Regions from separate parts of the Mesorhizobium sp. M1A.F.Ca.IN.022.07.1.1 genome, predicted to be linked through region 1. Evidence: predicted binding sites of a transcription regulator. Region 1 holds the regulator's gene; each other region holds the start of a gene.
The links. Region 1 encodes LexA, which represses DNA repair genes until DNA is damaged. Its sites were predicted from a motif close to TGTTCNNNNTGTGTTCNG; they were not measured.

Region 1 (3,275 bases):
GGCGGCATCGGCCAACCATCCGAGTCTCAACGTGGTGCGGCAGCCGCTGCTCGCCATCATCGCCACCGGCGATGAATTGCTGCCGCCGGGCAGCGCGCTCGGCCCCGACCAGATCATCTCGTCGAATGCCTGTGGCGTCACAGCTACGGCCCAGTCGGTCGGCGCGCGCGCGCTCGACCTCGGCATCGCCGCCGACCGCAAGGACGCGATCGCGGCCCTGGTCAAGAAGGCGGTCAAGGCCGGCGCCGACGTCATCGTCACGCTTGGCGGCGCCTCCGTCGGCGACCACGACTTGATCCATGACGTGCTGACCGGCGAAGGCATGCAGCTCGACTTCTGGAAGATCGCCATGCGTCCCGGCAAGCCGCTGATGTTTGGCCGGCTCGGCGACATTCGCTGCATCGGCCTGCCCGGCAATCCGGTCGCAAGCCTGGTCTGCTCGCAGCTGTTCCTGAAGCCGCTTCTGGCGCGGCTGGGCGGCCGGTCCTGCCGTCAGGAAATCCGCACGGCCCGGTTAGGCGTCGCAATGCACGCCAACGATCTCAGGCAGGACTATGTGCGCGCCGTGGTCCGCGAAGATGCGGGGGCGTTGATCGCAACACCGTGCGGCATCCAGGATTCCTCGATGTTGAGGATGCTCGCCGATGCCAATGGCCTGATCGTGCGCCAACCCTTCGCACCGGCGGCTGAAGCCGGCGAGGAATGCAGCGTTCTGATGTTACGCTGAACAAAACGTCAACACATTCACTAAACTTTAAACGGTTGCGGAACACAACTGGAACAGATAGTGTTTGTTCTGGGTTTGTTTTTCTGATTCTGGTTTCAGAACCCATGGGGGCCGCCATGCTGACGCGCAAACAACATGAACTGCTGATGTTCATCCATGAACGGCTCAAGGAAAGCGGCATTCCGCCGTCTTTCGATGAGATGAAGGAAGCGCTCGACCTTGCCTCGAAATCGGGCATCCACCGCCTGATCACGGCGCTGGAGGAGCGCGGTTTCATTCGCCGGCTTCCGAACCGGGCGCGTGCCCTTGAAGTGCTGCGCCTACCTGACTCGATCGCGCCCGGCCTCAATGCGGCGAAGAAGTTCTCGCCGAGCGTCATCCAGGGCGGCCAAGGCAATCTCGGCCGCCAGATCAAACCCGCGGCGCCCGCCCGCACGCCGACGCCCAGCAATGACGACGACGCCGTTTCAGCCGTCTCCATCCCGGTGATGGGTCGCATTGCCGCCGGCGTGCCGATCGACGCCATCCAGCACCAGACGCATTCGATCACAGTGCCGCCGGACATGATCGCGGGCGGCGAGCACTACGCGCTCGAGGTCAAAGGCGACTCGATGATCGAGGCCGGCATCTTCGACGGCGACACGGTCATCATCCGCAACGCCAGCACTGCGAGCCCCGGGGAGATCGTCGTGGCGCTGGTCGATGACGAGGAGGCGACGCTGAAGCGCTTCCGCCGCAAGGGCGCCTCCATCGCGCTCGAGGCTGCCAATCCGGCCTATGAGACGCGCATCTTCGGTCCCGATCGCGTGAAGGTTCAGGGCAAGCTCGTCGGGCTCATCCGCCGCTACTGAGGGGGCTGCGGCTTGGCTTTCGGCTTCTCGGGCTTCTTGTAAGGCGCCAACCCCCTCGCCTCACGCGAGTAGCGCCGCTGTTCGTGCCAAGGGCGGTACGGTTTTTCGACGGCGTATTGAATGGTTGCTCGCGCCGTCGCCGATTGCGGATCGAAGAAGACGGCGGCACTGCCGTCGCGCGCGAGCTGCCGCTTGGTGACAACGAGGACACGCGGATCGCGGCAGGGATTGTAGGCCGTGGCGTCGTTGATGACGATGAGGTCTGCGAAGTCGCAGGCAGGCCGGGCAGCTTCGCGTTTTTCGGCGAGCGCGACGATCGCGCCTGATGGATGCCGGCCAATGCAGAGATCGCCCGTGCAGTAAAAGGGCGATCCAGGCGGCAGGTCGACTGGATCGGCCAAGTCCAGCGTGCCCTTGGCGAATGTCTCCGGCGGCACGATCGTTTCGGCCTTGAGCGCACGTTTCCAGTTATCGGTGGTGAACTCGTTGGAGCGGGCGCGATTGATGGCGAGTTCGCCGCCGCCGATCGGCATCGCCACCAGATGCGCGTCCTCCGAGATCAGCAGGTCCGGCGTGCGCACCTGCGGGATGATCATGACGGCCGCGGCAGCGAAAGGAATTGCGGCCAGCCTGAGCCACGTAGTCGCCATCGTGGCGATGACGAGCGCGATCGTCGCCAGCAGCACCGAATGGATCGAGATCATGCCCACGGCATCGACCGGCGACCACTCCGAAATCCAAGCTGAGATCGCGATCATCGCCGCCAGGTCCTTGCCCATCAAATAGAGGAAGGGCCCGTCGAAGCCGAACGGCATCATGACCGCGCTGGCGACGGCGAGAAACATCACGATCGTGACGATCGGCATGATCGCGAGATTGGCCAGCAGGCTAAGCGGCGAGACGCGCTGGAAATGCCAGATGGCAAACAGCGCTGTGGCACTTCCGGCAATGATCGACGTCATCGCGGCACCACCTACTCCGACTGCCAGTTTGTGCGACATGAACCGCAGGAACGAACGCTTTGCCGGCGGCGCTCTCACCTTGCCGGCGCGGTAGTCGGACCAGCCGGCATAGGCGCCGACAAGGGCGGCGGTTGCCGCGAACGACATCTGAAAGCTCGGGCCAACCACTTCATGCGGCGACACCAGGATGACAGCGATGGCCGAGATCGCCAAGTTGCGCATCGTCAGCGCGGCGCGGTCGAAAAGCACGGCGATAAGCATGACGGCCAGCATGATGAAGCTTCGCTCGGCGGCGACCACCACGCCGGAGATGACGAGATAGGCGGCGATCGACATAAGCGCGATTGCCGCGGCATATTTCTTCACCGGCCGGCGTGACGAAAAATCCGGGAACAGCGCAAAGGCGCCGCGCAGCAGAAGCATGACCGTGCCGGCGACCAGCGCCATGTGCAGGCCCGAAATCGAGATGATGTGATAGATGCCGGTCCGCCGCATCGCCTCGTTGATGTCCTCCGGAATGCCGGCGCGCACGCCGACGATCAGTGCGGCGGCAATTTCGCCTTCGGGTCCGCCGACGGTGCTTCTGATGTGGTCGGCAATATTTTCGCGCGCGTTCTCGATGGCCGAGGCGATGCTCGTCTGGCCGATCGGGTCGGTTGGCGGAATGAGTTTCGGGTCGCCGAGGAAAAATCCGCTGCCGCCGATGCCGGAAAAATAGCTGTCGAAGGAAAAATC
Region 2 (3,275 bases), on a different contig from region 1:
AGAATGTTGCTGTTGTCGATGCCTTCGGCGCTGATCGAGGCCATCGAGACGCTGAGCGCCGAGCCCAGGATTTTGAGGAACAGCGCCTCGCGCTGCAGATGGGTGAGGCGCTTGGAATCGTCGAGCCCTTCGGGAATGTTGGCCGGGTTGAGCACCACGGCCGCGGCCACCACCGGACCGGCAAGCGGCCCGCGGCCCGCCTCGTCCATCCCCGCTACCGGCCACAGCCCCTCGGCCATCGCTTTCGTTTCAATCGAGAAGTCGGGCTTCTCGACCATTTCGAAGAGAAGCGGAGAATCGGAACGCGCGCGAGCCATGGTGCGGCGAGGTTCGCATCGGCTCCGATTCTCCGCAAGTCCCTCCGGGTCGGATGGGGCGTCGGACCGGGAGGGCACCGTCTCACGGCCGGGGGACTGGGCCGGACGGGATTCTTGAGCAATTCCAGGAAGAGTGCGTAGCGGGCCTTCCGTACGAAGTTACATCAAAACAGAGGGTTAGCGGATCGCAATCCGGGCGCAAAACTCTGCCTCCCGAGTTGCCTTAGCCGCCGGCCTTCGCGGCCGGCATCATCTTCACAGCAGCATCAACTGCTCGCCGACGCCGGAGCCTGCGACGAATTGGTCGGTCCGAAGCTGCCGCCGCTCGGCATTGAGGCCGAGCCGCTTGGCGGCGATCTCGAAGCGCCGGCCGATCTGCCAGGCATAGGGTCCGGCGCCCTTCATGCGCCTGCCCCATTCCGAATCGTAGTCCTTGCCGTCGCGCATCGAGCGGATCAGCGACATCACATGCCGGTAGCGATCCGGATAATGGCGCAAGAGCCAGTCCTTGAAGATCGGCGCCACCTCGAGCGGCAGACGCAGCACGACATAGCCTGCCTCCCTGGCGCCGGCGGCACGCGCCGAATCGAGGATGCGCTCCATCTCCGGATCGGTGAGGCCGGGAATGATCGGCGCCACCATCACTGAGGCGGGGACGCCGGCATCCGAAAGCTGCCTTATCGCTTCCAGACGCTTTGTCGGCGTCGAGGCGCGCGGCTCCATGGTTCTCGCCAGCATGCGGTCGAGCGTCGTCACCGACAGCGCCACCTTGGCGAGGCCGCGTTCGGCCATGCGCGACAGGATGTCGATATCGCGCGTCACCAGTGCCGACTTGGTGACGATGCCGACCGGATGGCCGCGCGCCTCCAGCACCTCCAGGATCTCGCGCATGATCCGGTATTGCTTTTCGATCGGCTGGTAGGGATCGGTGTTGGTGCCGATGGCGATGGTGCGCGGCTGGTAGCCGGGCTTCGACAATTCCCTGTCCAGCATTCGCGCCGCATCGGGCTTGGCAAAGAGCTTCGATTCGAAATCGAGCCCCGGCGACAGGCCCATGAAGGAATGCGTCGGCCTGGCAAAGCAGTAGACGCAGCCATGCTCGCAGCCGCGATAGGGATTGATCGAACGATCGAAGGAAATGTCCGGCGACTCGTTGCGCGTGATGATGGTGCGCGGCTTCTCGACCTGCACCTCCTTCTTGAACGGCGGCAGTTCCTCCAGCGAGTTCCAGCCATCGTCGAACACATGCCGGCTGACCGGCTCGAAGCGGCCGGACGGATTGATGCCCGCGGAGCGTCCGCGATTGCGGTCCGGCCGCACGCGCATGCCGCTCTGTTCTATCATTGCATTTGCCATCTCGGCTCTGCCTGCTCCGAAAGCGGCAATGTCGGCGCGCACGATCTGTTCCATTTTCGCCCTCTCCCAGGGACTGTCGGCAGGCTGTCGAATCGCTCTGTTCATGAAACTATTCCTATTTTGCCAATGAGAACAAAGCAAGAACTTTTTCGTTCAGAACGCGCAACTGGCGCAGCGCCGCGCTTTCCGCTATTCGGCTAAAATGCTCAGCGTCCTCATCGAAACCAGGAACGACGAAGAAGGCCTTGCCCGCACGCTGGCCTCGCTGATCGGCGGCGCGGTCGAGGGCGTGGTGCGCGACGTCATCGTCTGCGACACCGGCTCGACCGACCAGACGCATCGCGTCGCCGAGCATGCCGGCTGCCACCTTGTCGCCGGCGGCATCGCAACAGGCATCGGCCAGGCCAAGGGCGACTGGCTCCTGCTTCTGGAACCCGGCGCCCGGCTCGCCGAAGGCTGGATCGACGACGTCGTCGCTCACGCGGCGAGGCAGACGATGCCGGCGCGTTTTTCACGCGCCCGCGGCAATCGCACGCCGTTTCTGGTCCGGGTTTTTTCGGGCAACCGGGCTCTGGAGGAAGGGCTTGTCATCAGCAAGCGCCAGGCCACGGTGCTGGCGAAAAGCGCCCGCAGCGCCGAAGCCCTGGCGCGGGGCCTCGCCACCAGAAGGCTGAATGCCGAAATCTGGGTGGCGCCGCCGAAGTGAGCGCATGCCCTCCTTCTCTCCAGAAGGCGAAAAGAGAGAAAAAGGCCGCGAACTTTGCCGGCCCATTCTATTGTGCATTGCACAAAAACCTGCAGTGGATTAGCATCTGCTTGAAGCGGGACAATCGGGATTGGGTGACGATGAAGCGGCAGACGGCTGGCGCTTCGTCGGACGCCGTGCATACGAGGAACCCGATGAACCTTGGTACTCCAGACAATTCAGGCGCGGCCAGCCTGGAGGCGATCGCTCGTAATGGCAGCCTGTTCAGGCGCATCGCCGTGCGCATCCCGACCTATCTGAAAGATCTACGCGAAAATCCGGCCTGGCTGCCGATGTTCGTGCTGGCGCGCACCATGCCGGGGCGCCGCATGCACTGGCTAGGCGCCAGACGCGTTCGCCCGCTCGACAATGCGGGAGAGACGATGTTTGCCGGCGTCGATCGCGAGGCGGTGGTCGCGGCGCTTCGCTCCGATGGACTGTTTTCGGGGTTCACGCTGCCGTCGGCGATCCATGAGGAGATCGCCGTTTTTGCGCAACGCACGCCCTGTTTCGGCAATTTCGACCGCCGTCTCGAATTCATTCCGGGCGACCATGCCGAGGCGGAGAAGCGTTTCGGCCGCTCGCTGCTCAGCGGGCATTATTTCGAACGCATTCTCGATTGCCCGGCGGCGCTTGCCATCCAGCGGGATCCGCTGCTCCTCGAGGTCGCGCAGCACTATCTCGGCGGCCAGGCGAAACTGATCACGACGCGCGTGTGGTGGAGCTTTCCGACCGGCAAGGCCTCGGATGCCGACAAGAATCTCGCCTCGCTCGGCAAATACCATTTCGATCTCGACGATTGGCGGATGCTGAAATTCTTCTTCTATCTGGTGCCGGTCGACGCCGGCACCGGCCCG
Region 3 (3,275 bases), on a different contig from region 1:
GGCGGCGAGCTTGGCGAAGGAATCGCGCAGGAATTTGGTGTTGCGGTCGTAGAGCGCCTCCAGCGCCGCGACCGCCTTCTTGGCGTCGTCAAAACTCTGCCTGCCGAAAGGCTCCGGCATGACGACCGATTCGATGGCTTGGGGGTAGATTCGCTTTTCCATGGCCCAATATAGGGATTTGGAAGAGCGCTTGGGAGGGGGAGGTGGGCGCGAAGCCCGCCTTGCGGAGTATTTTTCTCTGGCCGTGTCAGCCACGCTGCAGGCTGACCAGCAGCACGAAGCCGATGCCTGCCTTCTTCGGCGTTGGCGCCTCGATGACCGAACCGGCGTCGGCGCGCATCATCGGCACCGCCAGCACAGGAGCGGCAAGCACCATCAGGATGAGCATCGCCCGCGGCAGGAGCCGAAGAGCTTTGAGGGTGGAGGCAGCGATGCGGTTCATGGTGGTCGTTCCGGTTTCGAGTATTGGTCGTTTCAGCGGCCGAAATGGTTCATGCAGTCCAGCCGGCAGGTATCGGCCATTCGCGGTGAGCGCGCCGGACGGCCGGCTTCGGCCACGAGGATGGCGAAGAACATGCCGAACAGGCTCATCAGCAGGCAGACGATGGTGAAGCGGCGGACAAGCATTGGTCTCTCCTTCAATGGCGAGGAGAATGCCCGAACGCCTCTGAACCGGTTCTGAGACCGATATTCATCTGCGGTTCAAATTGGCTGATGGGGTCATGACCGGCCGAAGGCCTGCGAAGTGCCTTGTCCAGCGCTGCGCTCAGAAACGGCGCTCAAAAAGAAAACGGGGCGCCGGGCCCCGTTTTTGCATCGTCATCCGTTCGACTGTCAGAGCTTGTGCCAGGTCTGGGTCTTGCAGATCAGTCCGCCCAGAACGCAGCCGCTCATCTTTAGCGAGGTGCCGGAAAGCGTCGCCTTGCCGGAATAGGTCTTGTCGGTTTCCGGGTCTGTTATTGTGCCGGTGTACTTGTTGTCGCCGGTCGCCTTGAAGGAGCCGATCGTCTTGCCGGCATATTTGCCGGACTTGAGCGTGATGGAAAACGCCCCGCCGCCGGCGATCGCCGCTGTCGATCCGGCCTGCGTCTTCCAATTGCCCTCGATCGGGTCGGCCGACGCGGCGCCTGCAATCATCAAGGTGGCCGCCAGGACTAGGCTGACTTTTCGAAACATGCTTGTCCTCCCTTTAGGGTTCCGGCGGGCCTCGTTCCGCCTCTCTGTCCCTTACGCAAACGTAAAGCTAATCCAGCCATCGCCAAAACGAAAGCGGTGCCGCGACGGAAGCTTGTAAGGATTTCGGCCGCGTCGGTCGCTGGAAATGAACGGATGGCGAAAAAGGCTTCGGTTTCCGTGGTTAGCGAAGTCTTGATTCCCGCGCCTCAAATTTTCGACGAATTTGGCGCAGATCGGCTGAATTGCTGGATTCCTATGCTTAACGGTTCTTCGCGTTTACCTCTTGTTTTAGCTTTGTTTTCTTCAAATTAAGCAAGCCATTTAACGACGGATTCAAGGCGAGCCGTCATCCTCGAAAGCATCGAAAGAGCGGCCCGCCCAGGGGAATTCCAGGGGCAGAAGGAGGCAGCTCTCGGGAGCAGACAGGGGATTGAAATGGCACGCTTTGAAATGCTTGAAGCCGGCTTCGGCGCCATGGGGGCAACTGCCCAGGCCGACATTCTTTTCGAACTGGGCATGATGTATGCGACCGGCCGCGATTGCGAGACCGACGTCATTGCCGCCCACAAATGGTTCAACATCGCCGCGATCAAGGGATCGCTCCGCGCCGCCGAGCTGCGCTCGGAATTGTCGGCATCGATGTCGAAGGCCGAGATCGCCAAGGCGCTGCGCGAAGCGCGCGAATGGATGACGATGCACTGATTTTGCGGGGTAAGGGCCGGAAGCTCTTAAGGGACAAGGCCGCAAAAAGACGGCCGGTTAACCAGACCAAGAACGCGGCAGGTCAACGAACTCAAGCCGTGCGACAACACAGGGAAGCGGGGTTCAGGCGCGCGGGGCGCCGGGAAGCTCGACTGCAAAAGCCGCGACCGGCCGGGACAAGGCCGGCGCGGCTTTTGCATTTGCGCAGTCTCCGCCTGTATGGGAACGGCGGCTTGGCCCAAGAACTCCCCGTCGGAATGAACCAAATCCCGATACATTGTGCTCTCGACAGTTCCGGCGAAGGGTGAAATTGTCCCGGCTCTCTGGAAGAAGCGTGGCCGGAACGGCCGCGCGCAAGTGGAGGAGTTCTATTGTCATGAAAAGATTGGGTATTTTGAGCGCGGCCGCATTGGGCCTGACGATGAGCGCATCGGTTGCCTTCGCCGACGACATCACGATTTCGGTGGTCGGCCCGATGACCGGGCAGCTCGCCAACATCGGCGACCAGTTCAAGCAGGGCGCGCAGGCCGCGGCGGATGCCATCAATGCCGCCGGAGGTGTCAACGGCAACAAGATCAAGATCGACATCCAGGACGACCAATGCGATCCGAAGCAGGCCGTGTCGGTCGCCAACCGTATCGTTGCCAACGGCGTCAAGTTCGTCGACGGCCATGCCTGCTCGGGCTCGAGCATTCCCGCTTCCGCCGTCTACGCCGAAGCCGGCACCCTGATGATGAGCCCGGCCTCGTCGAATCCGGAACTGACCGACGCCGCGGCCAAGGCCGGCTGGCCGACGATCATGCGCCTCTACACGCGTGACGATGCGCAGGGCGCTTTCATCGGTCCATGGATCGCCAAGAAATATGCCGGCAAGAACGTCGTCGTCCTGCACGACAAGAGCGCCTACGGTCAGGGCGTTGCCGATGCTGTCAAGGCGACCATGAATGCCGGCGGCCTCAAGGAGGTCGACTATGAAGGCATCAATGCCGGCGAGAAGGACTATTCGGCTTTGGTCACCAAGCTGAAAGAGCTCAAGGCCGACGTCGTCTATTTCGGCGGCTACCATCCGGAGGCCGGCTTGATCCTGCGCCAGGCAGCGGAGCAGAACGTCAAGTTCCAGCTGATCATGCCGGACTCGATCGCCTCGCCGGAATTCTGGCAGATCGCCGGCCCGGCCGGTGAAGGCACAATGTTCGTCTTCCCCTCGGATCCGCAGTCGAAGCCGGAAGCGAAGGAGGCCGTGGCCAAGATCAAGCAAGGCGGCTTCACACCGGAAGGTTTCACGCTGTTCTCCTATGCAGTGATCCAGGCGGTGGCCGAAGGCGTCAAGCGCGCCGGCACCGACGACCCGGCCAAGGTCGCCGAGGCGCTGAAGGACGGCAAGCCGATCAGCACCG

Region 2: a site for LexA is predicted at 1,802-1,819, ahead of EOA75_RS08955 (PA0069 family radical SAM protein). Genes of this name have one in related genera too.
Region 3: a site for LexA is predicted at 1,461-1,478, ahead of EOA75_RS18455 (sel1 repeat family protein). Genes of this name have one in related genera too.

What each region holds. Positions count from the first base shown of each region.
Region 1 covers NZ_RZST01000125.1:83-3,357, forward strand. The annotation lists partial or broken gene EOA75_RS15935 (molybdopterin molybdotransferase MoeA) at 1-727, shown strand, start outside; gene lexA (transcriptional repressor LexA) at 844-1,578, shown strand; gene EOA75_RS15945 (ComEC/Rec2 family competence protein) at 1,572-3,275, opposite strand, start outside.
Region 2 covers NZ_RZST01000053.1:5,330-8,604, forward strand. The annotation lists gene EOA75_RS08950 (ribonuclease HII) at 1-317, opposite strand, end outside; gene EOA75_RS08955 (PA0069 family radical SAM protein) at 573-1,727, opposite strand; gene EOA75_RS08960 (glycosyltransferase) at 1,876-2,379, shown strand; gene EOA75_RS08965 (hypothetical protein) at 2,574-3,275, shown strand, end outside.
Region 3 covers NZ_RZST01000160.1:7,992-11,266, forward strand. The annotation lists gene EOA75_RS18440 (AMP nucleosidase) at 1-120, opposite strand, end outside; gene EOA75_RS18445 (hypothetical protein) at 248-442, opposite strand; gene EOA75_RS34105 (hypothetical protein) at 475-627, opposite strand; gene EOA75_RS18450 (DUF2147 domain-containing protein) at 835-1,176, opposite strand; gene EOA75_RS18455 (sel1 repeat family protein) at 1,612-1,878, shown strand; gene EOA75_RS18460 (ABC transporter substrate-binding protein) at 2,255-3,275, shown strand, end outside.